4 regions of the Streptosporangium sp. NPDC020072 genome follow, and region 1 is predicted to be linked to each of the others. Evidence: riboswitches for the same ligand, from Rfam matches in the RefSeq annotation. Region 1 holds a riboswitch; each other region holds the start of a gene.
What was found. A riboswitch is a leader RNA that binds a small molecule or an ion and turns the genes downstream of it on or off. The one in region 1 is predicted to bind cyclic di-AMP.
Positions count from the first base shown of each region.

Region 1 (7,550 bases):
CTCGGCGCGGACCTGCTGTCCCGGTACGGCGAGCCACACCGCAAATACCACACGACCGCACATCTGACGGCCGTACTCGACCACGTCGACGCGCTCGCCGGCAGTGCCACCGACCCGGACCTGGTACGGCTCGCGGCCTGGTTCCACGACGCCGTCTACGACCCCCGGCGCAGCGACAACGAGGAGCGCAGCGCCAGGCTCGCCGAGCGGGCGCTGCCCGAGCTCGGGATGTCACCGGAGGCTGTCGGGACGGTCGCGCGGCTGGTCAGGCTCACGATCACACACGCCCCCGAGCCAGGGGACGCCGACGGGGCCGTGCTGTGCGACGCCGACCTGGCGATCCTCGCCTCCTCTCCCCAGGAGTACGCCGTCTACGCGGCTGCGGTGCGGGAGGAGTACTTCTTCGTCCCCGACGAGCTCTTCAGGCAGGGCAGGGCCGCGGTGCTGCGCTCGCTGCTCGACCTTCCCGTGATCTTCCACGTCGCGGACCTTGAGACGCGGGCGCGGGCCAACATCCATGCCGAACTTGAGCGACTGTGAGCACTTAACCCCCATAATCCAACATTCACTCCTGTGAGTCTGTGGTAATTTGCTGGAGTCTGGTGGATTAAGGAGGGGATCGATGCTCGCCCAGCAGCGGCAGCAGGTGATTCTCGAACGGGTGCGCGGCACTGGCGGGGTCAGGGTCGCCGACCTGGTCCGCGAGTTCGGTGTCTCCGACATGACGATCCGCAGGGATCTTGAGGCGCTGGCGGAGCGCGGTCTCGTGGAGAAGGTCCACGGTGGGGCGACGGCCACGGGACCCGGCTCGACCGAGGAGCCCGGGTTCACCGCCAAGTCCGCGCGTCAGCAGTCGGAGAAGGAGGCGATCGCCAGGCACGCCGCCGGGCTCGTCAGGCCGGGCACGGCGATAGCGCTCTCCGCGGGCACCACCACCTGGACGCTCGCCCACTTCGTGACCGACGTGCCAGAGCTGACGGTGATCACCAACTCGATCCGGATCGCCGAGGTCTTCCACCGCGCGCCGCGCGCCGACCGCACCGTGGTGCTGACCGGCGGGGTGCGCACCCCCTCGGACGCGCTGGTCGGCCCGGTGGCCGTCGCGGCCGTCAGAGGGCTGCACGTGGACACCCTGTTCCTCGGCGTGCACGGGATGAGCGCCCGCGCCGGGTTCACCACCCCCAACCTGCTCGAAGCGGAGACGGACCGGGCGCTCGTGGCCTCGGCGCACCGCCTGGTCGTGCCCGCCGACCACACCAAGTGGGGGACGGTCGGGATCAGCACGATCGCCGAGCTGTCCGAGGCCCACGTCCTGATCACGGACTCCGGGCTCGGGCGGGAGGCCCGCGAGGAACTCGCCGCCAGGGTCGGTGAGCTGGTCGTCGCCGGTGACGGGACCCGCGACCGATGAGGCGCACCGCGACCCACCTGGCCGACGGCCGCGAGCTGTTCTACTTCGACCTGCGGGACGACGCGGCGCGCGGCGCGGTCGACACGCGCGACCTGCCGCCCAGGCCCGCCGCCTCCGAGCTGCGTTACGACCCGCTCACCGAGGAGTGGGTCGCGGTCGCCGGGCACCGGCAGGGCCGTACGTTCCTGCCGCCCGCCGACGAGTGCCCGCTGTGCCCGTCGGCGCCCGGCCGTCCGACCGAGATCCCCTCCCCCACCTACGACGTGGCCGTCTTCGAGAACCGCTTCCCGTCCTTCTCCACCAACCTGGGCGCCTACCCGCAGGTCGGCGGCCTGAGTGAGGTACGGCCCGGCGTCGGCAGGTGCGAGGTCGTCTGCTTCACCTCCGAGCACGACTCCTCCTTCTCCATGCTTTCTCCCGAGCGGGTCGAGCTGGTGATGGAGGCGTGGATCGACCGCACCGTCGCGCTCTCCGCGATGCCCGGGGTCGAGCAGGTGTTCTGCTTCGAGAACCGCGGCCCGGAGATCGGCATCACCCTGCCCCATCCGCACGGCCAGATCTACGCCTATCCCTACGTGACCCCGCGTACCCGGACCCTGCTCGGCGCGGCGCGGCGGCACAGGGAGCGCACCGGTGGCGACCTCTTCGCCGACGTGCTCGCGGCCGAACGGGAGGCCGCCGAGCGTGTGGTCGCGGCCAACGAGCACTGGACGGCGTTCGTGCCCGCCGCGGCCCGCTGGCCGGTCGAGGTCCATCTCTACCCGCACCGCGGGGTTCCCGGCCTCGACGGACTCGACCCCGCCGAGCGCGCGGCGTTCGGACCGCTCTACACCGAGGTGCTGCGCCGCCTGGACGGGCTGTTCGGGGTGCCCATGCCGTACGTCTCGGCCTGGCACCAGGCACCGGTGCGGGTGGACAGGGACCTGGCGTACACGCATCTTGAGCTGTTCAGCATCCGCCGGGCGCCGGACAAGCTCAAGTATCTCGCCGGGTCCGAGTCGGCCATGGGGGCCTTCGTGAACGACGTTCCGCCTGAGGAGACAGCTCGGCGCCTGCGCGCCGTTGTCACGGAATGATCACCGATCGGTCTCGACTCGGGGTCGCGCGGTCACCTTTTTACCATTACTATCCTCACGCATCGGACAAACAGCACGATATGCCTAATCTCAGGTGCCTCACCTGAGAACCGGGGACCCATGCATCTGGGGTGAACCACTTCGGTGGAAGGGCTTCCTCCAGCCCGAACCCGTCAGCTAACCCGGTCGGCGTGAGGAGAGGAGAGCTGTGACGGCTCTGTCCCCCGCTTTCCATCGACGTACGGCCGCCGCCTGCCTGGCCTCGGCCCTCACCTTCGCCTTCGCCCTCGGCGGCACGGGAACGGCGGGCGCCGCGCCGAAGCCCGACGAATCCCGGCTCCGCGCCGAACTGACCCAGCTCAACAAGAAAGTCGACCGGCTCATCGAGGCGTACGCCGCCAAACGGGAGTCGCTGAAGAAGGCGCAGGAGGCGGAGAAGGTCGCGCAGGCCGACCTGCGCCAGGCGGAAGCGGCCTACGCCGAGGCGGGCAGGGAGGTCGCCTCCATCGTCCAGATCCGTTACCAGAACGGCCCCCTCGACCTTCCCTCGATCCTGTCGGCCCCCGAGGTGGGCGGCGCGGCCGTCATGGAACAGCTGACCGCCCAGCAGATCGCCCAGCTGCAGGGCTTCGCCCGGAGCCGGGACCTCATGAAACAGGCCGCGGACAGGACGGCCCAGCTCTCCAGGCAGATCGAGCAGGAGGCCAAGACGGTGCAGGTTCAGCGTGAGGACGCGGAGAAGGTCATCCGCGTGATCGAGGACAAGCTCGAACAGCTCGTTCCCACAGGCTCGGGGCGCCGCTCCGACGGCAGCTGGGCGCCCCAGCTGCCCACCGGGTCCGACAACATCACCGACCGCACGCGGATCATGCGCGAGGCCGTCGGACAGGCCTTCCAGCTGCCCCACGAGGTGGGCTGCTACCGATCGGCGAACGACGGGGGCGAGCACCCCCTCGGCCGGGCCTGCGACTTCATGATGAGCACCGGCGGGTCCATGCCCACCGCGGCCAACGTCAAGCTCGGCGACGAGCTCGCCGCCTGGGCCCTGAAGAACAGGGACAGGCTCGGCGTCAAGTACGTCATCTGGCGTCAGCGCATCAACACCGGTTCCGGCTGGCGTGCCATGTCCAACCGGGGCGGTGTGACCGCCAACCACTACGACCACGTGCACATCTCGATGTACTAGAGAAGATCGGACCCCGCGGCGGCGCGCTCGATCGAGCCGGCCACCCTGGACCTGGTCGAGTGGATCCGAGCCACCGGCTGGACCGCGCTCACAAACGTGGCTGGTTCCTGGGCCTCCGGCCGCGATCGTGCCCACGGTCTCGGCGCTCTGGGCGCGGCAACGCATCCGCCAACGGTTGAAGTGGTCACGAAGCTCCCGGGGCGTGCCCGAGGCCGACACCGGCACACTGGTCGTCGAGAGGCCGCCGGTCGACGGCGAGGTAAAGATCCACGTCCAGGAGGCCCCGGGGCGGCCTCAGGTTCTGCCCGCACTCGTCTTCCCAGCACAGCCGGGCGCCCAGGTCGAGCGCCGCCCTCTATCGCCGGCCACTCCTCGACGACCCACGAGGTGATCACCCCCTCGCCACGCTCAACAGCCCGCTGCGCAGGGATCTGCGGACTCCAGCCCAGGCGGTGCAGAAGACACGACACCCCACGCAAGGTGTGGCGGACGTGAAACAACACCGCGATCAGGTCGGCGATTCGGACCGGCGTCCAGCGCTGGTCCTCCACATATCCGTGCGCGGCCGGACCACGCTCCAACCCGGCCCGCAGCCGCTGCAGGCGCCGCTCGTCCAGCCGGCACCTCTCCCCGCCCGGCCCCTTGGAGGCCAACGCCTCCATGCCACCTCCCTGCCAGGTGTGATTTCACCGACCAGCATTCACACAGTCAGAAAAAGACTCTCCGCCACTACCGATCGCGCTGCTCATCCGGGCTTCGATGAAGGAGCCGGCCTCGTGCTTCCCGTACGCCGGCCGGGTCGCGAGACGGCGGTGGGCGCAAAACCGTTTGCCCTCGCGTGGCGGGCTCAGGGAACGTGGTGTTCATGGCGCCGTGTCCATGACGCTCTGACGGACAGCGCCCCGCCACTCCGAGACGCCACGGCGTCAACGCGCCCCGCGGCGCTGTCAGCCTGCCCCTTTTAAGGGAAGAGAGCCTTTTGTCGCAACAACGCCCCCCTCTGCCGTCCACGGCCGCAGGCCCGGCCACCGTCGCCGTGTTCGCCTCCCCTGAGAGCTGGATCGAGTCCGACGCCCTCACGCAGTGCCACCAGGTGGCCGCCCTCGACGGCATGACGCACGTCGCCGCCATGCCGGACCTGCACCCCGGCAAGGGCGCCCCCATCGGCGCCGCCATGGCGTCGACCGTGCTGTACCCGTTCCTGGTGGGCTCCGACATCGGCTGCGGCATCGCCGTGTTCCCCATGAAGCTCAAGCGCGCCGTGCCCGAGAAGCTCGCCGCCCGCTTCCCCGACCTCGATCGCGCACTGGACCCCGAGCAGGACGCCGACGATCCGGCCTGGGCCGTCGTGGAGGGCGACATCCCCGCCGGTCACGTCGAGGGCCTCGGGACGGTCGGCCGGGGCAACCATTTCGTCGAGCTGGCCCGGATCGGGACCGTCTTCGACCCGGGCCACGCGAGCCGTCTCGGGCTCGCCGCGGGCGACCTCGTCCTCGTCGTCCACAGCGGTTCCCGGGGGCTGGGCGAACGGATCCTGCGGGAGCACACCGCGGTCCACGGCGCGGGCCCCGCCCCTGATCCCGGCGCCTACCTGGCGATGCACGACGACGCCGTACGCTGGGGATCGCTCAACCGGCGGTTGCTGGCGGCCCGGGTCGCCCACGCTCTGGGGGCCGAGCCCGCCGAGCCGTTCCTCGACCAGTGCCACAACCTGGTCGAGGTCCGCGACGGGGTCTACCTGCACCGCAAGGGGGCGGCACCGGGTGACGGCCGTGACGTGCTCATCGCCGGGACGCGAGGCACCCCCTCCTATCTCGTGGCCGCCCACGCCGGGCCGGACGCCAACCATTCCGTCGCGCACGGCGCGGGACGCAAGATGTCGCGTGCGGACGCCCTGCGCCGGGGCCGGGCCAAGCACACGGTCGAGGAGCTGCGCCGCACGCCGGTGGGCTCGCTGGTGGTGTGCGGAGACCGTCAGCTCCTCTTCGAGGAGGCGCCGACGGCTTACAAGCGCATCGAGCAGGTGATCGCCGACCTCGTCGGCCACGGCCTGGCCACGCCCGTGGCCACCACGGTCCCCCTGGTCACCTACAAGACACCCGACCTCGGGTCCGCGCCCCAGCGGGACCAGCGCCGCAGGCGAGGCCGGCGGTGAGGCCGAGGTGAGCGTCCACCTGCTCCTGTCGGCCGGACGTGGCCCGCAGGAATGCGCCTGGGCCCTGGCCCGCCTGCTGCGCCGCCTGGAAGTCGACGCCGCCCGGCAGAACCTGGAGACCCGCCGGGTCCAGGTCGTTCCCGGCGACCGGCCCGACACCTACCGATCGGTCCTGATCCAGATGTCGGGAGCCGGTGCCGAGGCGTTCGCCGCCTCATGGACCGGAACCCTGTGCTGGCAGGCCGCCAGCCCGTACCGCACCGGCACGGGCCGGAAGAACTGGTACGTCATCGCCCAGCCGTGCCAGGTCGACGCCCCGCGCACGACGTTCACCGAGGCGGACGTCGACGTCGTCGCCTGCCGTACCGGCGGCCCCGGCGGCCAGCATCGGAACAAGGCAAGCACGGCGGTACGGGCGACCCACCGGCCCTCGGGGATCGTCGTCGTGGTCGACACCGAACGGCAGTTCAGCCTCAACCGCCGCATCGCCATGCGGCTGTTGCGGCAGCGCATCGAGGACGGAGACGAGACGGCGGAGCGTGCCGTCACCACCGCCCGCTGGCACGTCCACGACGAGCTCGTACGCGGCGACCCCGTCCGTGTCGAACGTCCGGAGACGCCGGAGCGGAAACCGGCCCGCCGACGGCCGTGACGGCCTGCCCGAGGTCAGCCCACGGCCGTCTCCGCGATGGCCTCCGCGATGAGCCGGTCGAGATGTGTCAGGTCCGGCGGGTGGGCCACGCTCTCCTCGGCGAAACGGGTGAGCAGCCTGGCGAAGACCTCCCGGTCTCCCTCGTCCCAGTCGGCGATCAGGCTGTCCACGTAGGCTCGCCTGGAGGCGACGACCACCTCAAGCACCCGTCGGCCTCGCGGGCTCAGCCGCAGCCTGGCCCGTCTGGCGTCCACCTCGGACTCCTCACGCTCGACGAACCCGGCACCGACCGCGTCGTTGACCAGCCTGCTCGCGGTGGAGGGGTCGACGTCGAGCTGTTCGGCGACGGCCCCTACCGTCACCTCGGGAACGCTCAGGTTCAGTTTGTGCACCGCGTGCACGACCATCACGTTCGACATCTGCACCGCCCGGTGCTGATCGGCGGCCCGGCGCGGACGCAGCGGCCGCGCCCAGATCCTGCGCAGCCTGAACAGCGCCACGTCGATCGCCGCTCCCGGCGTTACGTCCCTCACGACGCAACCTTACCGGTGCGCACGACCGGTTCCCGGAAGGATTCAGCCGGCCAGACGGACCGGGTTGACCAGGTCGGCGTACATCAGCAGACCGGCCATGATGACCATCACGAAGGCGATCGCGTAGGTCAGCGGAAGCGCCTTGGCGATGTCCACGTGCCCGGGTGTGGGACGGCGGGTCACCCGCGCGAAGGCCCGCTTGAGGCCCTCCCACAGACCGCCCGCGATGTGCCCGCCGTCGAGCGGGAGCAGCGGGATGAGGTTGAACAGGCCGATCGCCAGGTTGAAGCCCGCCAGCAGGTTGATGAAGGTGGCGACCTTGTTCTCCAGCGGGGCGGAGGAGGCGGCGATCTCACCGCCGATACGGCCCGCCCCGATGATGCCGATCGGGCCGTTCTTGTCGCGCTCCTCACCGGAGAAGGCGGCGTTCCACACACCGACCATCTTCTCGGGGAAGCGCATCAGCGAGCCCGCGGTCGCCGCGGTGAGGTTCCACATCTGGGTGGTCACCGAGCCGATGCCCTGCCGTTCGATGAC
Region 1 is NZ_JBEYAB010000001.1:14,449-21,998, forward strand. Features, by position in the region: gene ABZ470_RS00065 (metal-dependent phosphohydrolase) at 1-540, shown strand, start outside; gene ABZ470_RS00070 (DeoR/GlpR family DNA-binding transcription regulator) at 623-1,411, shown strand; gene galT (galactose-1-phosphate uridylyltransferase) at 1,408-2,487, shown strand; cyclic di-AMP (ydaO/yuaA leader) riboswitch at 2,559-2,693, shown strand; gene ABZ470_RS00080 (hypothetical protein) at 2,696-3,673, shown strand; gene ABZ470_RS00085 (winged helix-turn-helix domain-containing protein) at 3,670-4,335, opposite strand; gene ABZ470_RS00090 (RNA ligase RtcB family protein) at 4,653-5,828, shown strand; gene prfH (peptide chain release factor H) at 5,836-6,480, shown strand; gene ABZ470_RS00100 (MarR family winged helix-turn-helix transcriptional regulator) at 6,495-7,013, opposite strand; gene ABZ470_RS00105 (site-2 protease family protein) at 7,056-7,550, opposite strand, start outside.

Region 2 (7,550 bases), on a different contig from region 1:
GATGATCAAAATCCAGACGAAGGTGCTGCGCGACCTCGGCACCTTCAGGCCGGGCGACCCCAACAGCACCGGCATGCAGTACAACGGCTCCGCCTCGGGCAACGCCAGGGCCGCGCTGACCTTCGCCTTCGCCCAGCTCGGCAAGCCCTACCGGTACGGCGGCACCGGCCCGGACAGCTGGGACTGCTCGGGGTTCGTGCAGGCCTCCTGGCGCAGCGGAGGCGTGAGCCTGCCCCGCACCACCTGGGAGCAGTGGAGCTGGGGCGCCAAGCGCAAGGTCTCGCTGAGCGACCTCCAGCCGGGGGACATCCTCTTCAGCCAGGGCCTGGGGCACGTCGGCCTCTACGCGGGCAACGGCAAGATCATCCACGCTCCCCAGACCGGGGACGTCGTCAAGGTCGTCCCCCTCTCCTCCTACGGCGGCCGTCTGCTCGGGGCCGTCCGCCCCTGACCCCCCCTGGTCCCGTCCACGTCCACGGGGCCTCTGGGGGCCGTCTGAACACCTTCGCGACCGCGGGCCGTCCGTTCAACGGGCGGCCCGTTTGGCATGCCCAGGATCGCCGGAGTGGTCCTGTTCGACGCCCTTGTAGGTGAAGGGGCGCTTTGGGAAGTCACTGATAAATGTGATTTATGTGACACTTGTTGTGCTTCTCTGGAAGATCATTTCGAATGTGACAAGGGTCATATTTATAAGATCGTGATGCCGCACTATCAGGCCTTTCGTAAACATGAAAACCTTTTTGTGGATCTTCGTATTTGATGGGGTCTTTGCCGGGGCTTGGTGATCGAGGTACCTTCTGGCGGTCGCAGTGAGCAAGCCATGCCACCGCGTCGAATGCCGGTCCTGCGGGCCGGTGTCCGTATAGATATCCAGTCGGCCGCCGTTCCCCGAAGGGATCGGTTCCCATCACGGCGGCCCGCCGAGTTCGTGCAGCCAGGAGGCACGGAGCCGGGGAACCATCGGCCCTTGACATGTGGCCAGGGGTGAATCGACGCGTTTGCCGTCGTAGGGCGTCTTCCCAGCCCGAACCCGTCAGCTAACCCGGTAGGCATCAGTGGAAGTCCCAAGGAGAAATCCTGTCTACCACCCTGCAAAACCCCCGTTTGTCGCGCTTTTTCCGCCTTTACCTGGGCGGATTCGTCCTCACGCTGACCGCCTCAACCGGAGCGGTGGCACTGGGGCCGGCAACAGCACAGGCGACGACGGATACCGCGGTCGCGGTTCAGGCCAGGAGTACGGCGAAGGACACGTCGAAGAGCGCATCGAAGGGCACGTCGAAGGGTACTGCCGCGAACACGGCGAAGGCCCGTGTCAAGCGCACGGCGAAGGCCGCGATGAACCGGGCCGCACGGCAGCGGTCCAGGGCCAGGACGGCCGTGGCGACGGCCAGGAAACAGATCGGCGATCCGTACCGGTGGGGTGCCTCCGGTCCCGGAGCGTTCGACTGCTCGGGCCTGGTCCAGTACGCGTGGCGCAAGGCGGGCGTCTCCCTCCCCCGGGTGACGGGCAGCCAGTACCGCGCGGTCAGGAAGAAGGTCTCGTGGAGCAAGTTGCACCTCGGTGACCTGCTGTTCTTCTACGGCAAGGGCCACGTCGGCATGTATGTCGGCCACGGCAAGATGATCCACTCGCCGAGCAGCGGCAAGTCGGTCAGGATCGTGACGTTGAAGGGGTACTACAGGTCCGCCTTCGCAGGAGCGGTCCGTCCCGGCACCTGACAGCGGCGGACGGCCCCGCCCATCCTCCCGTGGATGGGCGGGGCCGCCGCCTGCCGGGAACGTTCCGGCCGGGGAGTCGGCTAGCATCGGCTGCCATGTCCGTCCCGAAGGGGCGCCGCGCCGTGCTCGCCGGGATGCTCGCGCTGGCGGGCGCCGGGCTCGGCGGGGCGAGGCCCACGCCGCAGACGGCCCGCGACCTGTGGCCAGGCGCCGCCGAGGTGGTCCGGGGCGAGCGCTCCCTTGTCGTCGGCCACCGTGTCCCGCCCGCCGAACTGCGTGATCTCGCGGCCAGGGCCGACCGTGCCTGCCGTACGATCGCGCGGATCTGGGGGCCGGTCAGGGCGGTGATCGTGGTGCCCGCGACCGACGACGAGGCCGCGGAGCTCGCGGGGACGGCGCGGACCGGCGGGCTGGCCGCGCTGGCGACCGCGGACCGGGTGGTCGTGGTGCCGACGGGATACGCCAGGCTCAGCGAGACCGGCAGGGACGTGGTGATCACCCACGAGCTGACCCATCTGGCGACCGGCGCCACCAGGGGCGGGCGGGTCCCGATGTGGCTGTCGGAGGGGTTCGCCGACTACGTGGGCTACCGGGACGCGGGGATCGCCGTCAGGACGGTTGCGGCCGAGCTCGCGGCCGAGGTGCGCGCGGGCGTCCTGCCCACGGAGCTTCCCGCCGGGGACGGCTTCGCCCCCGGCGCCCCCAGACTCGCGCAGGCCTACGAGGAGGCCTGGCTCGCGTGCCGGTACGTCGCGGAGCGCTTCGGTGAGAAGGCGCTGGTGAGGCTTTACGGTAGCGATGTCGGCAGCACGCTGGGCCTGTCGCGCGCGGAGTTCACCGCCGCGTGGCGCGACCATCTCCGGAGGGAACTCTCATGACGCGGAGCGTGGAGGAGACACCGGCGCGGGAGCGGGGCGGGGCCAGGGGAGCGGGGATCGCGCTCGCCGTCCTGGGGGCGATCACGCTGGCGGTCGTGGCGTTCACCACGCCGTGGCGGGCGCTGCCCGAGGCGGCGCCGTACGTCGCGCCGGACCCGGCCCGTGACTTCACCCCGGCGCAGATCGCCAGGGCGGAGGCGTTCGACGCCGCGGTGAGCCTGCCGTCCTACCTGTCCCTGGGCCTGACGCTGGTCGTGGCCGGGGTACTGGTCGCCACCCCGCTCGGCGCGCGGCTGCTGGGCCGCCTGCGGGGGCCGTGGTGGCTGCGGGCGCTGCTCGGCGTGCTGGTGATCTCCGCGGCCGTCGCGGTGCTGCGCTGGCCGTTCGGCATGTGGGCGGAGACCTATCTGCGCGAGTACGGCCTGTCCACCCAGACCTGGGCGTCGTGGTCGGCCGACCGGATCAAGAACACCGCGGTCGGCGCCGTGCTGACGGCGATCATGGTGGTCGCCGTGGTCGGGCTGGCCCGCCGCTACCGGCGGTGGTGGCTGCCCGCGGCGATCGGGGCCTTCGCGCTGACCATGCTCGCCTCCTTCGCCTACCCGGTGGTCGTCGAGCCCCTGTTCAACGACTTCAAGCCCATGGCCGCGGGGGAGTTGCGCTCCGGCCTGCTCAACATGGCGGCCAAGGACGGCGTCCCGGTCGAGGACGTGCTCGTGGCCGACGCCTCCCGGCGTACGACCGCGCTCAACGCCTACGTCTCGGGGTTCGGCGCGACCCGCAGGATCGTGGTCTACGACACGCTGCTGCGGGCCCCGGCCGACGAGGTCGAGCTGGTGGTGGCGCACGAGCTCGGCCACGCCAAGGCGGGCGACGTGCTGTACGGCACGCTCGTCGGCGCGCTCGGCGCCGCCTGCGGGGCCTGTCTGCTCTACCTGATCACCTCGGCCGGTCCGGTACGGCGCCGCACCGGCGTCCCCTCGGCCGCCGACCCCAGGGCGGTCGGGCTCCTGATGGGGCTGCTGAGTCTGGCGACCGTGCTGTCGGGGCCGGCGCAGAACGTGATCAGCAGGCACATCGAGGCCCGCGCCGACGCGCACGCGCTCGACCTGACACGGCGGCCCGAGACGTTCACGGCCATGCAGAAGCGGCTCGCGATCACCAACATTTCTGATTTGTCGCCAGATGTCATTGAATATCTGCTCTATGTGTCTCATCCCACGACACCGCAGCGCATCGCCATGGCCCGCTCCTGGGCCCTGCTGAACGGCGCCGGGGAACCGTGACCCGCACACTGATCGTCACCAACGACTTCCCGCCCAGGGCCGGGGGCATCCAGTCGTTCGTGCACGGCCTGGCCGCGGGCCGGCCGCCGGAGACGGTGGTGGTCTACGCCCCGAGCTGGCCGGGGGCCACGGCCTTCGACGCGCGGCAGCCGTACCCGGTCGTGCGTCACCCCACCTCCCTGATGCTGCCCACCCGGCAGGTCGCCCGCAGGGCCGCCCGGCTGGTGGCCGAGTTCAAGTGCGAGACGGTGGTCTTCGGGGCGGCGGCGCCGCTCGGCCTGCTCGCGCCCAGGATGCGCGCGGCCGGGGCGCGGCGGATCGTCATGCTCACCCACGGCCACGAGGCCGCCTGGGCCGCGGTCCCGGCCGTCGGAAGACTGCTGGCCAGGATCGGCGCGCACGCGGACACGGTGACCTACCTGGGGGAGTACACCCGGCGGCGCCTGGCCAGGGTGATCCCCCAGGACCGCCTGGTACGGCTCGCCCCCGGCGTCGACACCGGCCTGTTCCGCCCCGGCGCCGGGGGTGAGGCGGCCCGCGCCGCACTCGGCCTGCGGGGGCGTCCCGTCGTGGTCTGCCTGTCCAGGCTCGTGCCGCGCAAGGGCCAGGACGTCCTGCTGCGGGCCTGGCCCCGGGTGCTCGGCGCGGTTCCCGAGGCGGTCCTGCTGATCGTCGGCGGCGGCCCCTACCGGGGCGCGCTGGAACGCCTGGCCCGGCCCCTGGGCGGCTCGGTCATGATGACCGGCCCGGTCCCGTGGGCGTCGCTGCCCGGCTACCTCGACGCGGGAGACGTCTTCGCCATGCCGTGCCGTACGAGGCTGGGGGGTCTCGACGTGGAGGGGCTCGGCATCGTCTACCTGGAGGCCTCGGCGACCGGGCTGCCCGTGGTCGCGGGCTCCTCAGGCGGCGCCCCGGATGCGGTGCTGGACGGCGAGACGGGCCTGGTCGTCGACGGCTCCCGCCCGGAGGAGGTCGCCGGGGCACTGGTCCGCCTGCTCGGCGACCCGGCGCGGGCCAGGGAGATGGGGGAGCGCGGGCGCGCCTGGACCGAGCGGGAGTGGGACTGGAGCCACGTCACCGGCCGCTTCGCCCATCTGCTCGACGCCGGGCCCTGAGCGGCCGGGTCAGGCCGGATAGGCGTGGGTCTCGGTCGCCTTGACCGAGGCCCAGATCGACTGCCCGGGGGCCAAGCCCAGCTCGGCGACCGCGGCGGTGGTCACGTCGGCTGCGACGGGCAGCGGCCCCTCCAGGTGCACGCGGACGCTGTCGCCGTGGCGTTCCACGCCCTCGATCACGGCCCGCCACAGGTTGCGCGGACTCCCGTCGGGGCGGGTCCGGTACAGGGCGACCGCCGACGGGGAGAACGCCACGAACGCCGGACCCTGGACGGGATCGGCCACGCTGAAACGCACCTCACCGACGGTGACCCGCGACCCGGCCCCGACACCCCGGTGGAGGTTGAGGCCGACCAGACGGGCCACGTAGTCGGTGCGCGGGCGGCGGGCCACCTCGGCCGGGGCGCCCTCCTGCACGACCGTGCCGTCCTCGACGACGACCAGCAGGTCGGCCAGGACCATGGCGTCCAGCGGGTCGTGGGTGACCAGGACGGTCGCGCCGTCGAAGTCGGCCAGGTGGCGGCGCAGCCGGGAGCGGATCTCCAGCCGGGTGTGAGCGTCCAGCGCGGCCAGCGGCTCGTCCAGCAGCAGCAGGCGCGGCTCGGCGGCAAGGGCACGGGCCAGGGCGACCCGCTGGGCCTGCCCGCCCGACAGGCGCCCCGGCCTGGTCGCCGCGTGCTCCTCAAGGCCGACCCGCCTCAGCCATTCGGCGGCCGTACGGCGTGCCCGCGCCCGGCCTGCTCCCTGGCAGCGCGGTCCGAAGGCGACGTTCTCCAGGGCGGAGAGGTGGGGGAAGAGCAGATAGTCCTGGAAGACCATGCCGACCGGGCGGTGTTCGGCCGGCAGCGTGTGCAGGGGACGCCCGTCCAGGGTGATGTGGCCGTCGTCCATGGGGGTGAGCCCGGCCAGGGCGCGCAGCGCGGTCGTCTTGCCCGCGCCGTTCGGGCCGAGCAGCGCGACGACCTGGCCGGGGGCGACGGTCAGGCCGATGTCGAGGCGGAAGGAGGGCCTGGTGACGACGACGCGGGCCCGCAGGGTCATGGGGCCCTGCGGCCACCGCTCGCGCGGGCTCACGGCGTGCCCGTCCAGCGGTCACGCAGGCAGGCCAGGATGACCACGGAGACGGCCAGCAGGACGAGGCTGAGCACGACGGCCGCCTCGGGCTCGGTCTCCAGCGCCAGATAGACCGCCAACGGCATGGTCTGGGTCCTGCCGGGGAAGTTCCCGGCGAAGGTGATGGTCGCGCCGAACTCGCCGAGCGCGCGGGCCCAGCACAGTACGGCCCCGGCCAGCACGCCGGGGGCGACCAGCGGCAGGGTCACCCGGCGGAAGACGGTCAGCCGGGAGGCGCCCAGCGTGGCCGCGGCCTCCTCAAGACGCGTGTCGGCGGCGCGCAGCGCCCCCTCGACGCTGATGACCAGGAACGGCATGGCGACGAAGGCCTCGGCGACCACGACCCCGGCGGTGGTGAAGGGCAGGCTGACGCCGAGGGTCTCGTCGAGCCACCGGCCGGCCAGGCCGCGCCGTCCCAGCACCAGCAGCAGCGCGACCCCGCCGACCACCGGGGGCAGCACCAGGGGGACGGTGATCAGGGCGCGCAGCAGGCGCCGCCCGGGAAAGGAGACCCGCGCCAGCAGCCAGGCCAGCGGCACGCCGAGCAGCAGGCAGGCGAGCGTGGCCAGGGTCGCGGTCACCAGCGACAGGCGCAGCGCCTGCAGTACCTGGGGCTCGGCCAGCCGCGCGGCCATGGTCGGCCAGGGCGCGCGCAGCAGCAGCCCGGCCGGCGGCAGGACCAGGAAGAAGACGCCCAGGAGGGCGGGCAGCAGCAGAAGCCAGGGCGGGCGGCCCCGGCTTCCGTATGTCCTGCTCCGGGAGCGTGTCACGGGATCAGGGGGCCTCGAAGCCCGCCTTGGTCAGCACGTCCCTGCCCCGGGGCGACAGCACCAGGTCGACGAACCTCCTGGCGAGGCCGGGGGCGGGTGCCTTGGTCAGCGTCGCGACGGGGTAGTCGTTGATCGCCTCGCCCGCCTCGGGGAAGCCGATGCCCCTGACCCCGCCCCCGGAGGCGATCACGTCGGTCCTGTAGACCAGGGCGGCGTCCACCTCGCCGAGTTCGACCTTGGTCAGGGTCGCCTTGACGTCCTGCTCCAGGGTGACCGGGGTGACCTTGAGGCCCGCGGCGTCGAGCGCCTTGGCGGCTGCGGCGCCGCACGGCACCTGAACGGCGCACAGGGCGACCTTGACCCCGGGGCCGGTGAGGTCCTTCAGGTCGTCGACCTTGGCGGGGTTGTCCACGGGCACGGCGATCTGCAGCGTGTTGCGCACGAACGTGACCGGGGCCGCGGCCAGGGAGGCGTCGGTGACGGTCCTCATCGTGGCGGGACTGGCGGCGGCGAAGACGTCGGCGGGGGCGCCCTGGACGATCTGCTGGGCCAGCGTGGCGCTTGAGCCGAAGTTGAACCGCACCGTGGTGCCCGGGTTCTCGGCCTCGAAGACCCTGCCCAGCTCGGTGAACGTTCCGGTCAGCGACGCCGCGGCGAACACGGTCAGCG
Region 2 is NZ_JBEYAB010000003.1:132,798-140,347, reverse strand. Features, by position in the region: gene ABZ470_RS06980 (NlpC/P60 family protein) at 1-451, shown strand, start outside; cyclic di-AMP (ydaO/yuaA leader) riboswitch at 909-1,067, shown strand; gene ABZ470_RS06975 (C40 family peptidase) at 1,336-1,719, shown strand; gene ABZ470_RS06970 (hypothetical protein) at 1,815-2,597, shown strand; gene ABZ470_RS06965 (M48 family metallopeptidase) at 2,594-3,883, shown strand; gene ABZ470_RS06960 (glycosyltransferase family 4 protein) at 3,880-4,998, shown strand; gene ABZ470_RS06955 (ABC transporter ATP-binding protein) at 5,008-6,039, opposite strand; gene ABZ470_RS06950 (ABC transporter permease) at 6,069-6,881, opposite strand; gene modA (molybdate ABC transporter substrate-binding protein) at 6,886-7,550, opposite strand, start outside.
Region 2: linked by a shared signal. The riboswitch ahead of ABZ470_RS06975 (C40 family peptidase) and the one ahead of ABZ470_RS00080 (hypothetical protein) in region 1 are both predicted to bind cyclic di-AMP.

Region 3 (7,550 bases), 460 kb from region 1:
GCTCAAGGGCGGCGAGTGGAAGCGTTCGAAGTACACCGGCGTCGAGCTGGACGAGAAGGTCGTCGGCATCCTCGGTCTCGGCAAGATCGGCCAGCTGGTCGCCCAGCGCCTGCAGCCGTTCGGCGTCGAGCTGATCGCCTACGACCCCTACCTGCAGCCCGCCCGCGCCGCGCAGATGGGCGTCAGGCTGGCCTCCCTCGAAGAGGTCCTGCGCGAGTCCGACTTCATCACCGTGCACCTGCCCAAGTCCAAGGAGACCGTCGGGCTCATCGGTGACCGCGAGCTGCACCAGGTCAAGCCGTCGGTTCGCCTGATCAACGTCGCGCGCGGCGGCATCATCGACGAGGGCGCCCTCTACTCCGCGATCAAGGAAGGCCGCGTCGCGGGCGCGGGCATCGACGTGTTCCCCAAGGAGCCCGTCACCGACAGCCCGCTGTTCGAGCTGGACCAGGTCGTCGTCACCCCGCACCTGGGCGCCTCGACCCACGAGGCCCAGGAGAAGGCCGGCACCCAGGTCGCGCGCAGCGTGAAGCTGGCCCTGGCCGGCGAGTTCGTGCCGGACGCCGTCAACGTCCAGGGCGGCGCCGTCGCCGAGGACGTCAAGCCGGGTCTGCCCCTGGCGGAGAAGCTCGGCCGCGTCTTCACCGCCCTCGCCGGTGAGGTCGCCACCAGGCTCGACGTCGAGGTGCGCGGTGAGATCGCCTCCCAGGACGTCCGCGTGCTGGAACTGGCCGCCCTCAAGGGCGTCTTCACCGACGTGATCGAGGACTCCGTCACCTACGTCAACGCCCCGCTCCTGGCCAAGGACCGCGGCGTCACCGTCGAGCTGGTGACCAGCGCGGAGAGCCCCGACTGGCGCAACGTGGTGACCGTCCGCGGTGTCCTGGCCGACGGCCGCGCCGTCTCGGTCTCCGGCACGCTCTCCGGCCCGCGGCAGGTCACGAAGATCGTCGAGGTCAACGGCTACCAGATGGAGATCGAGCCGACCGACCACCTGTCGTTCTTCACCTACGACGACCGCCCCGGCGTCGTCGGCGTCGTCGGCCGCATCCTCGGCGACCACGGCATCAACATCGCCTCCATGCAGGTCGCCAGGGACGCCAAGGGCGGCAAGGCCCTCATCGCGCTGACCGTCGACTCCGCCATCCCGGCCGAGGTGATCGACCAGATCGGCGGCGAGATCGGCGCCGACAGCGGCCGCTCGGTCGACCTGGCCGACTGATCCCGGAGCACGGTTCCCACGGCCGCCGTCCCCGTTCGCGGGGCGGCGGCCGTCTGCTTTTCCGGCCGAGCCTCGTCTCAATATGTGAGAAGCCTGCACGAGGGGTGAGACAGATTGCGGAGGGCCGGTTATTATGGCTGGTAATGCGCCAGGTTCTCGTACTTATTACCTGCCGCGGCGAGGCCTGACACAGGGGCGGGCCGGCAACTCGCCGCGGTGTGATGGCGTTCGTCGGCCCCGGTTTCCCGTCGATCCGTGATCCGGATCCGCGATCCGATGAGGACCCGTGACCAGGGTCCAGGCTCCCCTTCCTCCTTCAGCCAGCTCCGTGCGAACGAGACGAGAAGCGTCATGTACGACATGTATCCCTGGAACCGTCCCGAGGACAACGAGAACGAGGCCGCCCAGGCCCTGCAGACCGCGCTGGACCGCCGCGACAACGGCGGAGTGCCCCCGCACTCCTCCTGAGCCGGGTCCCTCCGAGGCCACGGGCGGTGCGGCGCCCGGGACCGGGAGAGGCGTGGGTCAGCGGGCGAGGGCCGTACCGGCCTGGGTCGACTGCCTGATCGCCGTGTCCAGCTCGGCCCGCTCGTCGGCGAGTTCGACCCCCTTGGGGTCCGGCCGTACGGCTCCCGCGAAGCTGGCGCGGCGCCAGGCCTGCAGCTTCTCCACCTTGACCACGTCGCCGCTGCGCGGGGCGTGGACCATGTAACCGGGCTTGGTGATCATGCCGACGTGACCGAGGTTGTGGAAGAAGACCAGGTCACCGGGTTTGAGGTTCTTCCAGGAGATCTTCCTGGCGAACGCGGAGTACTGCTGGGTCGTCGTGCGGGGCAGCCGGATGCCCGCGGCGCCGTACGCGCGGAGCATCAGGCCCGAGCAGTCGAAGCCGCCCCTGCCCGTGCCGCCCCAGACGTACGGTGTGCCGCGCTTGGACATCGCCCAGTTCAGCGCCTTCTTCCAGGCCGGGACCTTCCGCGCGGTCCCGGAGAAGCCGGCCGGGGCGGGTTCGACGGCGGGAGTGGTGAGCGGGGTCCGGGAGCTCTCCGCGGTGGGGGCCGGGTGCGCGAGGGCGAATCCGGCGGCGGCGAGCGCGAGGAGAGGAGTGGGGGAGGAGGTGGTGAGGGAGGAGTCCGCCAGTGCGACGGCGGGCGTCGCGAGGATGGTCGAGCCGGTGACGATCAGGGTCAGGACACGGGGGTAGGTCTTGCCGTTCAGGACCGTTCCTTCCATAGGGCCGGCCGGGTGAGCTGTCGGGCTCGGGCGTGGAGGTCGCCCTACGGCGCGTGGTGGCGCCGACTCGCCCCGAGGGGCCTCGTGGAAAACGCCGGAAACGTGCTCCGCCAGACGGAGTGCGGCTCGGACGCCCCGTGGACCCCGGAAGTGGTTCCCCGGCTCCGCGCGGACCGAAAGAGGGGGATGGCCTGCGCGAATTAGGCGACGATACGAATGGCCAGGACCTTAACGAAACGGTCAAAAGATCGCAAATAGGACAAACTTTTCAGGGCCTTCCGGGGCGGGAAGTGTCCGAGGGGTGAGATCGGTGGTTCGATTGTCGAGACAGAGCAGATAGGGTGCCCGTTATGGATTCGCGCAATGTTCGTCTGGCCGTCATCCCTGGAGACGGGATCGGGACCGAGGTCGTCACCGAGGGCCTGAAGGTCCTCGAAGCCGTCGGAACGAAGGTGGAGACCACCACCTACGACCTGGGTGCCGGCCGGTACCACAGAACCGGTGAGGTCCTTCCCGAGGCGGTCCTCGACGAACTGCGCGGCTACGACGCGATCCTGCTCGGCGCGGTCGGCGACCCCAGTGTGCCGCCGGGCATCCTGGAGCGCGAGTTGCTGCTCAAGCTCCGCTTCGAGCTCGACCACTACGTCAACCTGCGTCCGGTCAAGCTCTTCCCCGGCGTCGCGACCCCGCTGGGCGGCTCCCGCCCCGAGGACATCGACATGGTCGTCATCCGTGAGGGCACCGAGGGCCTCTACGCGGGCGCCGGTGGTGTGCTGCGCCGCGGCACGCCGTACGAGATCGCCACGCAGGAGTCGCTGAACACCGCCTACGGTGTCGAGCGCGTCGTCCGCTACGCCTTCGAGAAGGCGCTCAGCAGGCCGCGCAAGAAGCTGTCGCTGATCCACAAGACCAACGTCCTCACCTTCGCCGGTGACCTGTGGTCCCGTACCGTCGACCGGGTCAGCCTTGAGTACCCCGACGTCGCCACCGACTACTACCACGTCGACGCGGCCTCGATGTTCTTCGTCACCCAGCCGGAGCGGTTCGACGTGATCGTCACCGACAACCTCTTCGGCGACATCATCACCGACCTCGGCGCCGCCGTCGCCGGTGGCATCGGCCTCGCGGCCAGCGGGAACGTCAACCCCGACCGCACCGCGCCCAGCATGTTCGAGCCGGTCCACGGCAGCGCCCCGGACATCGCGGGCCAGGGCAAGGCCGACCCGACCGCCACGATCCTGTCGGTCGCCATGCTCCTGGACCACCTCGGCCTGACCGAGGAGGCGGCCAAGGTCGAGCAGGCCGTGGCCGAGGACCTGGTCGAGCGCCAGACCGGGTGGGCGAGCCGTACCACCCACGAGATCGGCGACGACATCACCGCCCGAGTAGCCGGCTGACAAGCCGCCCGCACGACCCCAGACGCGCCCGGTGGCTCAGCAGAGCCGCCGGGCGCGTCTTTTTTGTTCGTCTCACCGAGCAGGCTGCCGGATTTTGGCATATATGCAGTAGTTTTCCGGTGCCTGCTCCGTCCCAGAATGGACCGTAGGTGCACTCCGCCACGAAGAGAAGGACCGCCGCCATGACCACCGCTCAGAAGCTGACCTTCGACGTGCAGCTCTCCGACCACGCTCGCTCCACGGCCGAGCGCGAGCAGGTACTGGCGAATCCCGGATTCGGTCAGACCTTCACCGACCACATGATCTCCATCGACTACACCGAGGGGGAGGGCTGGCACGACGCGCGGCTCACGCCGTACGGCCCGCTCAGCCTCGACCCGGCGACGTCGGTCTTCCACTACGCCCAGGAACTCTTCGAGGGGCTGAAGGCCTACCGGCAGGAGAACGGCTCGATCGCCTGCTTCAGGCCGTACGCCAACGCCGCCCGCTTCAACCAGTCGGCGCTGCGCATGGCCATGCCCGAACTGCCGCAGGAGGCCTTCGTCGAGTCGATCGAACTGCTCGTGCAGACCGACCGCGAATGGGTGCCGACCACCCAGGGCCACAGCCTCTACCTGCGCCCCTTCATGATCGCCACCCAGCCCGCGCTCGGCGTCAACTACCCCTCTCGGACCTACCGCTACATGGTGATCGCCTCTCCCGCGGCGGCCTACTTCGGCGCGGCCAAGGCCGTCTCGGTCTGGCTGTCCACCGAGTACACCCGCGCGGCCCCCGGCGGCACCGGCTTCGCCAAGTGCGGCGGCAACTACGCCGCGGCCTTCGTCGCGCAGCGCCAGGCCGTCGAGCAGGGCTGTGACCAGGTCGTCTGGCTCGACGCCAACGAGCACCGCTACGTCGAGGAGATGGGCGGGATGAACCTGTTCTTCGTCTACGGCGACCGGCTGCTCACCCCCGCCCTGACCGGCACCCTCCTGCCCGGCATCACCCGTGACTCGATCCTCTCCCTGGCCGCCGAACTCGGCCTGACCGCCGAGGAGGGCCGCCTGTCGATCGAGGAGTGGCAGGCGGGCTGCGAGTCCGGCGACCTCACCGAGGTCTTCGCCTGCGGCACCGCCGCCGTGGTGAGCCCGGTCGGCTCGGTCAAGGGCGCCGACCGCGCCTGGACCGTCGGCGACGGCACCCAGGGCCCGGTCACCGCCAAGGTCCGCGAAGCCCTGGTCGGCATCCAGTACGGCTCCCGCCCCGACACCCACGGCTGGGTGCACAAGATCTGCTGACCTCACGGACCCGAGGCCGCCGGCGACCGGGAGCGTCAGCGACGCCACCCGGCCGCCGGCGGCCTGAACCCATGAGCTCCCCCGGCCGCACCCGCGGGCGCGCCGTCGGGTCATGTGGCGTGCGCGCGTGGGCGCCGTCCCACGGCCGGATCCGGGAAAGTCGCCTTCGGGTGGCCGTTCCCGCTGGTCAGAGCTGTCTCCGTGAACGGTTTCCGGGCGCGTCGGCGGGACGGGCGTTCCAGATCCTGAGATCAATGTGTCAAGTGGTGGTTGGGTGTGGCAGACTCCAAGACACCATGTTCTACGGTCTGCTCATTATCGGCAGGCGCGCTGGCTGAAAAAGGACACCGCCAGCGCGCAGACCTCTCACGTCCGTGAGGGGTTTTTTTGTTTCTCAGAGCCGAGAGAGCGCGCGGCGAATCACATCGAAACCCCGCGAAGGAGACTGATATGGCCGACGACCGCTTCCACGTGTACGACACGACACTCCGTGACGGTGCCCAGCAGGAGGGCCTCAACCTCACGGTCGTGGACAAGCTGGCCATCGCCCGCCACCTGGACAGCCTGGGCGTCGGCTTCATCGAAGGCGGTTGGCCGGGAGCCAACCCCAAGGACACAGAGTTCTTCAGACGGGCTCGAACAGAGCTCGATCTGAAGCACGCGCAGCTAGCCGCGTTCGGCGCGACCCGCCGAGCAGGTGTCAAGGCCGCCGACGACCCGTTGGTCGCCGCGCTGCGCGAATCCGGCGCGCCGGTCGTGACCCTTGTCGCCAAGAGTCACGACCGGCACGTGGAGCTGGCCCTTCGCACGACTCTCCAGGAGAACCTCGCGATGATCCGCGACACGGTCTCTCACCTTCGTGCGGAGGGCCAGCGAGTCTTCCTCGACGCCGAGCACTTCTTCGACGGCTACAAGTCCAACCCAGCCTACGCGCTCGAAGTCCTGCGCACCGCCGCCGAGGCGGGGGCCTCGGTCATCGCCCTGTGCGACACCAACGGCGGCATGCTCCCCGACGAACTCGCCGAGGTCGTCGCCGCCGCCGTCGCGACCACGGCCAGGATCGGCATCCACTGCCACGACGACACCGGCTGCGCGGTGGCCAACACCCTGGCCGCGGTGAAGGCGGGCGCCACCCACGTACAGGGCTGCGCCAACGGCTACGGTGAGCGCTCGGGCAACGCCAACCTGTTCACCGTGGTCGCCAACCTCCAGCTCAAGCGGGGCTTCGACCTCGTCCCGAAGGAGGCGCTGGCCGACATGACCCGCGTCGCGCACGCCATCACCGAGGTCACCAACGTCATCCCGAACTCCCACGCCCCCTACGTGGGTGTCTCCGCCTTCGCTCACAAGGCCGGGCTGCACGCCAGCGCCATCAAGGTCGACCCCAACCTCTACCAGCACATCGACCCCTCCCTGGTCGGCAACGACATGCGCATGCTCGTCTCCGACATGGCGGGCCGCGCCTCCGTCGAGCTCAAGGGGCGCGAACTCGGCTACGACCTGTCGCCGGACACCTCGCGCGTCCTCGTCGAACGGGTCAAGGAGCTTGAGTCGAAGGGCTACACCTTCGAGGCGGCCGACGCCTCCTTCGAGCTGCTGCTGCGCGACACCGTCGCCGGTGACCGCAAGCGGCGCCACTTCGAGGTCGAGTCGTGGCGGGTGATCGTCGAGCGGACCCGCGACGGCGAACTGGTCAGCGAGGCCACGGTCAAGCTGCACGCCAAGGGCGAGCGGATCGTCTCGACCGGTGAGGGCAACGGCCCGGTCAACGCCCTGGACAAGGCCGTACGGCTCGGCCTGGAGAAGCTCTACCCCGAGCTCGCGGCCGTCGAGCTGATCGACTTCAAGGTGCGCATCCTTGAGGGCACCCACGGCACGGACGCCGTGACCAGGGTCCTCATCACGTCGAGCGACGAGACCGGTGAGTGGGCGACCGTCGGCGTCGACGAGAACATCATCGAGGCCTCCTGGCAGGCCCTTGAGCAGGCGGTCACCTACGGCCTGCTCAGGGCGGGCCACATCGCCGACTGACCTCACAACCGAGGGGTACGGCCTGGGCCGTACCCCTCGCCGGACGGGCGGAGAGCGAGGTCAGGACAGGGTGGCGCCCGAGACCTTGAAGCTGACCTGGCCCTCGGAGGTCTGCAGCCGCACCCTGCCGCCCGAGCAGGAGACCTCGGGGGAGGCGGTTCCCGGCACCACGACGGTGAGCAGCGCGCCCTCCGTGGCGGGGGACAGGACCGCGGGAGCGGCCTGCTTGTTCAGATAGGTGGGAGAGACCCAGCCCTGGAAGGGGTTCTGCTGGCCGGAGACCACCCGCTGCCCGCCGACCGGCTTGCAGGAGGGCATGGACAGCTGGACCAGCGTCGCCTTCCAGCCGGACTTGTCCTTGACCACGACCCGGCCGCCGCCGTTGGAGAC
Region 3 is NZ_JBEYAB010000001.1:474,853-482,402, reverse strand. Features, by position in the region: gene serA (phosphoglycerate dehydrogenase) at 1-1,222, shown strand, start outside; gene ABZ470_RS02335 (hypothetical protein) at 1,499-1,690, shown strand; gene ABZ470_RS02330 (C40 family peptidase) at 1,748-2,455, opposite strand; cyclic di-AMP (ydaO/yuaA leader) riboswitch at 2,443-2,657, opposite strand; gene ABZ470_RS02325 (3-isopropylmalate dehydrogenase) at 2,806-3,852, shown strand; gene ABZ470_RS02320 (branched-chain amino acid aminotransferase) at 4,035-5,129, shown strand; gene cimA (citramalate synthase) at 5,580-7,160, shown strand; gene ABZ470_RS02310 (heparinase II/III family protein) at 7,221-7,550, opposite strand, start outside.
Region 3: linked by a shared signal. The riboswitch ahead of ABZ470_RS02330 (C40 family peptidase) and the one ahead of ABZ470_RS00080 (hypothetical protein) in region 1 are both predicted to bind cyclic di-AMP.

Region 4 (7,550 bases), on a different contig from region 1:
GCGGATGCGTGAGACCGGCGCCGCCCACATGTATCTCGACGCCAGGCACTTCGGCGCGGAGAAGTGGCGCACCCGCTTCCCGACGATCCTCGCGGTCTGCCTCGAACACGGGATCGACCCGGTCACCCAGCCCATCCCCGTCGCCCCGGCCGCCCACTACGCCAGCGGAGGCGTCAGGACCGACCTGCGGGGCCGTACCAGCGTGCCCGGCCTGTACGCCTGCGGAGAGGTCGCCTGCACCGGGGTGCACGGCGCCAACCGGCTGGCCTCGAACTCCCTGCTCGAAGGCCTGGTGTTCGCCCGCCGCATCGCCGACGACATCCACGCCGAGCGCGCCGTACGGCCCGCGCCCGGTGAGCCCGTCGACGACGGACGCCAGGCCGGGTTGATCGACCCCAGGGCCAGGCCCAGGATCCAGGGGCACATGAGCATGGGCGCGGGGGTGCTGCGCAGCGGCGCCTCCCTGGGCGAGACCGCCAAGGCGCTGCTGAACGTCCGGTGGACCCCGGTCGCGGTCGAGCCGTGCACGGAGTCGTGGGAGACCACGAACCTGCTGACGGTCGCCTCCGCGCTGGTCGCCGCGGCCCGCGACCGGGAGGAGACCCGCGGGTCGCACTGGCGTGATGACTTCGCCGGACGGAACGATGAATGGTGGCTCGGGCACCTCGACGTGACCCTGACAGCGGAGGGAACGACCATGACATATGTGCCGCACGGACGAGGCTCCGACGCGCTGCCGCCGCGGGTCGAGGCGGCCCTGGCCGAGGCGGGCGTCGAACCGGCCGAGGTCGCGGCGCTGATCGAGGTCGCCGTGGCCGAGGACCTCCAGGAGGCCGGTGACGTCACCAGCCTCGCCACGATCCCCGAGGGGCTGACCGCCACCGCCGACGTGGTCGCCAGGGCCGACGGCGTCGTGGCCGGACTGGCCGTGGCCGAAGGGGTGTTCGCCCGTGTGGGCGGGAGCCGCCTGACGGTCGAACGCGTGGCCAAGGACGGCGAACGGGTGGCGCGGGGTGACGTGCTGATGACCGTCTCCGGCCCGGCCCGCGGCCTGCTCACGGCCGAGCGCACGGCGCTCAACCTGCTCACCCACCTGTCCGGCGTGGCCACCCTGACCGACCGGTGGGTGCGGGCCGTCGAGGGCACGGGCGCACGGATCAGGGACAGCCGCAAGACGCTTCCCGGGCTACGGGCGCTGGAGAAGTACGCGGTGCGTTGCGGCGGCGGCGTCAACCACCGCATGTCCCTTTCGGACGCCGCGTTGATCAAGGACAACCACGTGGTGGCCGCGGGCGGGGTGGCCGAGGCCTTCCGCGCGGTCAGGGACGCCTACCCGGGGTTGCCGATCGAGGTCGAGGTGGACAGGATCGACCAGATCGAGCCGGTCCTCACCGAGGGGGCGGAGGAGGTCCTGCTGGACAACTTCACCGTCGAGGAGATGTCGCGGGCCGTACGGCTGGTCGCGGGCAGGGCCCGGCTTGAGGCCAGCGGCGGGTTGACCTTGGAATCGGCTCGTGACGTAGCCGAAACAGGGGTTGACTATCTTGCCGTTGGCGCGCTCACCCACTCGGCGCCGGCCCTTGACATCGCCTTGGACCTTCGGGGGAACTGATGCTGCTCGCCATCGATGTCGGTAACACCCATACCGTCCTCGGCCTGTTCGAGGGCGAGGAGGTCATCGAGCACTGGCGGATCGCCACCGACGCCCGGCGCACCGCCGACGAGATCGCGGTCGTGCTGCAGGGGCTGCTCGGGCAGTCGCCGCTGCTCAAGGGCACCGACGTCGACGGCATCGTGCTCTGCTCGACCGTGCCGTCCGTGCTCAACGAGATGCGGGAGATGTGCCGCCGCTACTACGGCGACGTCACCGCCGTGATCGTCGAGCCGGGCATCCGCACCGGGGTCCCGGTCAGGATGGACAACCCGAAGGAGGTCGGCAGCGACCGGATCGTCAACGCCCTGGCCGCCATCCAGCTGTACGGCGGGCCGTGCGTCATCGTCGACTTCGGCACCGCCACCTCCTTCGACGCGGTCTCGGCCAAGGGCGAGTACGTCGGGGCGGTCACGGCCCCCGGCATCGAGATCTCGGTGGACGCGTTGGCCGCGGCCGGGGCGCAGTTGCACAAGGTCGAGCTGATCCGGCCGCGCTCGGTGATCGCCAAGAACACGGTCGAGGCGCTGCAGGCGGGCATCATCTACGGCTTCGCCGGGCAGGTGGACGGCATCGTCGAGCGGATGGCGGCCGAACTGGCCGACGACCCCGACGAGGTCACCGTCGTCGCCACCGGCAGCGCGGCGCCCCTGGTGGTCAGCGAGGCGCGCTCGGTCGACGTGCACGAACCGTGGCTCACGCTGATCGGCCTGCGGCTCATCTACCACCGCAACACCACCTGAGGCCCGGTCTCCTTCGCGGAGAAAAAGCGGGAAACACCCTCTGGCGGACATCGGTAACCTTGTCCTGTGACCGATGAAGTGACCACCCCAGCCGACGATCTGCCGGAGCAGATGCGCGTGCGCCGGGAGAAGCTCGACCGCCTCCGTTCGGAGGGCGTCGAGCCGTACCCGGTGAACTTCCCGCGCACCGCGACCAACGGCGATGTCCGCGAGAAATACGCCGGCCTCGACGCCGACACCGCGACCGGCGACAGGGTGGGCGTCACCGGTCGGGTCATGCTGTCGCGCACGGGCGGCAAGCTCTGCTTCGCCACGATCCGCGACGGCTCGGCCGACCTCCAGGTCATGATCTCCCTGGACCGGGTCGGCGAGGAGTCCCTGGCGGCGTGGAAGCGCGACGTCGACCTCGGCGACCAGATCGGCGTCGTGGGCGAGGTCATCACCTCCCGCAGGGGCGAGCTGTCGATCCTGGCCGACAGCTGGACGATCACCTCCAAGTGCCTGCGCCCGCTGCCGGACAAGCACGCCGGGCTCACCGACCCCGAGGCGCGGGTCCGCCAGCGCTACGTGGACCTCATCGTCAACGACGAGGCGCGCAAGATGGCCTACACCCGCAGCGCGGTCGTGCGGTCCATCCGTGACTTCTGGCACGAGGAGGGGTTCCTGGAGGTCGAGACGCCGATGCTCCAGCCGATCCACGGCGGGGCGGCGGCCAGGCCGTTCAGGACCCACATCAACGCCTACGACATGGAGCTCTACCTTCGCATCGCGATCGAGCTCTACCTCAAGCGGCTCGTGGTGGGCGGCATCGAGAAGGTCTTCGAGATCAACCGCAACTTCCGCAACGAGGGCGCGGACGCCACCCACAACCCCGAGTTCACGATGATGGAGGCCTACGGCACCTATCTCGACTACAACGGGATCGCCGACCTGACCCAGCGGATGATCCAGCGGGCGGTCGTGGCCGCCCTCGGGCACTCCGTGGTGGTCCACGACGGCCAGGAGATCGACCTGGGGCTGCCGGTGTGGCCGAGGGTCACCGTTTACGGCTCGGTCTCCGAGGCACTCGGCGAGGAGGTCACGACCGAGACCCCGCTCGACCAGGTCCGCAAGCTCGCCGACGCGCGCGACATCCACTGGGACGCCAAGTGGGGTCAGGGCAAGCTCGTGCAGGAGCTGTTCGAGGAGCTCGTCGAGCACACCCTCGTCCAGCCGACGTTCGTCATGGACTACCCGCTGGAGACCTCCCCGCTGGCCAGGACGCACCGGGACAACCCGCTGCTGACCGAGAAGTGGGACCTGATCGGGTTCGGCACCGAGCTCGGCACCGGTTACTCGGAGCTGAGCGACCCGATCGAGCAGCGCCGCCGCCTCACCGAGCAGTCCCTGCTCGCCGCGGGCGGCGACCCGGAGGCCATGCAGCTCGACGAGGACTTCCTCACGGCCCTTGAGTACGCCATGCCGCCGACGGGTGGCGTGGGGGTCGGCGTGGACCGTCTGATCATGGCCTTCACCGGTAAGAACATCCGCGAGACCATCCTGTTCCCGCTGGTCAAGCCCACGGGCTGACCCTTCCTTCCCTGCACCGGGCCCGTTGCCCGGCTCCCCTCACGGCGGGCCGGGCGGCGGGCCCGGTCTCATGTGGGGACCCGGAGCCCGGTGATTTGATTGGGGCCAAACGGAGGACGGAAACTCTATTTCCAGTGTGTTCGATACCGTACGGTAAACGGCACGTTACGCCAGATTTGCGCCGAATGCCGTAAATCTGGGGCATGGCATCCTCCCATTGCGGAGGGTTTCCAACCGCCACGTCAAGGGGTAGTGAGGCGCTCGGCGAAGCGCGCGGAAGGGCTCCACTTTTTCCGGCGAAATTCACATATAGGTCATAACCATACGGCCGACCGGCGCCGGGGCCGTGGTCGGCGGGGCTCCGGCGAAACCTTGGTCTGCGAGGACGTGGCGCGCGGCGGGCGCCCCCGGCCACGGACCCTGACTTGTCCGTGACTTAACCATAAAGGCGCCGACATATCATGAGTACTTCACGTAGCGACCACTATGTCAACAGCGCGTGCTACCTCTATGAAGTGTGGAACTTGACGACCTTTGAACAAGCCGTTTACCGTTCCTGACGGGCGACACTGATTCCAGACAACTCACGCCTCGATTAGCAGGTGCGGGGGGAGCGACTCCAGATGGCATATCCCGAAGTGGATTCCCGTCGCGGCGACAGCCTCCTGGGCATGGGCGAGGTCGGCCTCACAGATGAGGATCTCGTGCTGCTGGCGGAGCTGGCCAAGGGCGTCACGGTCGACCGGGTCGGACGCCGCCTCGACATCAGCGGAAGAACGGTCCGCCGTAGACTCCGCGGAATCTGCGACCGCATCGGCGTGGCGACGGCCATCGAGGCGGTCGCCTGGGCGGCCCGCAGACGCCTCATCTGAGGCGAGCCCTTACCCGAAGCCGTCCCGGGCCCCCGCGTACGGCAGGGGCCCCCTGAGGGGCCGCTGTGGCCGTACGCGACCCGGGTGCGTCCTTCCCCGAACCGCCGTCGGCGGTTCGGGGCGGTCCGGCCGGCCCAGCCGGTTCAGGCGGTCCGGGCGGTTCAGGCGGCTCAGTCGGCGATGCGCACCCCGCCCGCGAAGGGACGGTTGTCGATCGGGGCGATGTGAATGACGTCGCCGGTCTGCGGCGCGTGGACCATGAGGCCCGCGCCGATGTAGATCCCGACGTGGTGCAGGTCGCTGTAGAAGAAGACGAGGTCTCCCGGGCGCAGGTCGCTCCTTGAGGAGATGTGGGTGCCCGCGGTCCACTGGTCGCCCGTGTAGTGCGGCAGGCTGATGCCGACCTTCTGGTAGGCCCACATCACCAGGCCGGAGCAGTCGAAGGAGTTGGGGCCCTCGGCCCCCCACACGTACGGCTTGAGCTGCTGGGTGAGGGCCCAGCGGGCGGCCTCGGCGGCCTTGCCCGAGCCGATGATCGGCACGTTGACCTTGACCCGGCTGCCCCGGTTGCGCCCGGCCTGCGAACGCACCTCGCTGAACAGGTCGCTCTCGACCCGCTTCACCAGCCGTTCGATCTTGGTCCGCCGGTCACCGAGGTCGGACAGGAGGTCCTTGACCTCGTCGGTGCGGGCCTTGGCGCTGGCCTGCGCGCGCTGGGCGGTCTCGATCGCCTTGCTGACCTGCGCGACCTCCTCGCTCTGCTGCTGCTGGAGCGCGTAGTTCGTGGTGGCCTGGTCGAGGAAGGTGTCCGGGTTGGACGACTGGGTGAAGGCCAGCGCCGAGGCGAGCCCACCCGCCATGTAGGTGCTCTGGGCGAGCAGGGTGGCCTTGGTGCGCCGCTCGGCCAGCTGTGACTCGCTGGCGGCGAGGGTCTTCTTCGCGCTCTCCGCGGCGCGCTGCGCCTGCTTGAGCTTGACCCGCCCGCCGTTGTACTGCTCGGTGAGCGTCTCGATCTCGGTGTGCAGCTTCTCAGCCTGCTTGGCGAGCTCCTGCAGACTCGGTTTCGGCTCCGCGGTCGCGGCGAAGGGGGCGCCGAGGAGCAGGGAGGCGAAGGCGAGCCCGGCGATCACCACCTTGTGCCGCGGCCTGCGCACCCGGTGTTCTCGATGGCGGGCGTTCCCGCCCGCGCTCTCTCTCCCACGGTTGCGCGTGCGCTTCACCAACAGGCTCCTCTCTCGGCCGCCTACCGGGTTAGCTGACGGGTTCGGGCCGGAGGCAGCCCTACCGAGGCGCCGGTGGCACATCGGATTCACCCCGGGGGACGGCTGGAGGGTGGGTCCCCGGTTCCCCGAGTCGGGGATTCGGCGGCGCAGCACTTTACGGGTGCTGACATCGAGGACGGACATTAGTGCAATTGGCGGTTCATGCTCAACCAGAACTGTGAAGCCGGTGGAGCTTTCGCAACTGAAATGTCACGGTCGGGTCACGCAATTTCATGATCGACATATGTGCCACGCCGGGCATCCGCCTCCCCTGGCACGGGGGCGGAGATTCTCGCAGGTCCGGGCCTTCGGACGGGGCCGGTCGAGGCACGCCCGCCGGGCGGCCTCCCGGGGCGCGAAGAAGACGGCGAGATTCATCCGGCGGACCCTGCGGCCGAGATAAGGGCAGGCCGTAAACAAGCGGTGACGAGGACGTACTCTGATCAGTCATGGAGCAGGTTGCGCAACAGTCCCCGGTGCGGGCCGTACCCGGCCGGGACGAGGTTTCCCCGGAGGCCCCGGAAGGGGAGTCGGCGGCGGTCTCCGGCGACGTCCCGGAAGGATCGTCGGCGGAGATCACGGTGCGCAGGGCCAGGACGCCGGACGTCCGCGCCATCCGCCGCCTGGTCGACACCTACGCCGGAGCGGGGCCGCGCCTGCTGGAGAAGGCGACCGTCACCCTTTATGAGGACATCCAGGAGTTCTGGGTGGCCGACGTGGCGGGAAAGGTCGTCGGCTGTGGAGCACTGCACGTCCTGTGGGAGGACCTGGCCGAGATTCGCACGGTCGCCGTCGATCCCGACTGCCGGGGTATGGGAATCGGCCACCGGATCGTCTCCCGTCTCATCGGCGTCGCCGGAGACCTCGGACTGCGCAGGGTCTTCTGTCTCACCTTCGAGATCGATTTCTTCGCGAGACACGGATTCAGGCAGATCCAGGGCACACCCGTCGCGCCGGAGGTCTACGCGGAACTTCTCGCCTCCTATGACGAAGGTGTGGCAGAGTTCCTTGATCTGGAGCACGTCAAGCCGAACACCTTGGGAAACACCCGGATGCTGCTCCATCTGACACCGCGGGGCCACTAGCTTGACCGTGGTGCTGACTGATCGGAAAGGTGACTGTTGTTACCTATGTCGATACGTTGTGCACCAGCAAGCATGTGAGTCTGACATGTGCCACATGCGCAGTCGAAGTGAGGTGACGCGGTGAGCACCGGACAGCCACCGTATCCGCAGGATGATCCCGAGCGCGACCGCACACCGTCGGGGCATCCGCAATACGGACAGAACGCGGGTCGAGCCCCCGGAGAACTCGATCCCGATGTGACAGTCGTGGGATATCGATCGGAGGCCTCACAGCCGAACACCGGACCTGGGCAGACCCAGCCCGGGTACGGCCAGCAGCAGGGTTACGGCCAGCAGGCCGCCCAGCCCGGTTACGGTCAGCAGGCCGC
Region 4 is NZ_JBEYAB010000004.1:284,816-292,365, forward strand. Features, by position in the region: gene ABZ470_RS10935 (L-aspartate oxidase) at 1-1,612, shown strand, start outside; gene ABZ470_RS10940 (type III pantothenate kinase) at 1,612-2,394, shown strand; gene lysX (bifunctional lysylphosphatidylglycerol synthetase/lysine--tRNA ligase LysX) at 2,461-3,963, shown strand; gene ABZ470_RS10950 (LuxR C-terminal-related transcriptional regulator) at 4,635-4,835, shown strand; gene ABZ470_RS10955 (NlpC/P60 family protein) at 5,006-6,055, opposite strand; cyclic di-AMP (ydaO/yuaA leader) riboswitch at 6,061-6,212, opposite strand; gene ABZ470_RS10960 (amino-acid N-acetyltransferase) at 6,547-7,182, shown strand.
Region 4: linked by a shared signal. The riboswitch ahead of ABZ470_RS10955 (NlpC/P60 family protein) and the one ahead of ABZ470_RS00080 (hypothetical protein) in region 1 are both predicted to bind cyclic di-AMP.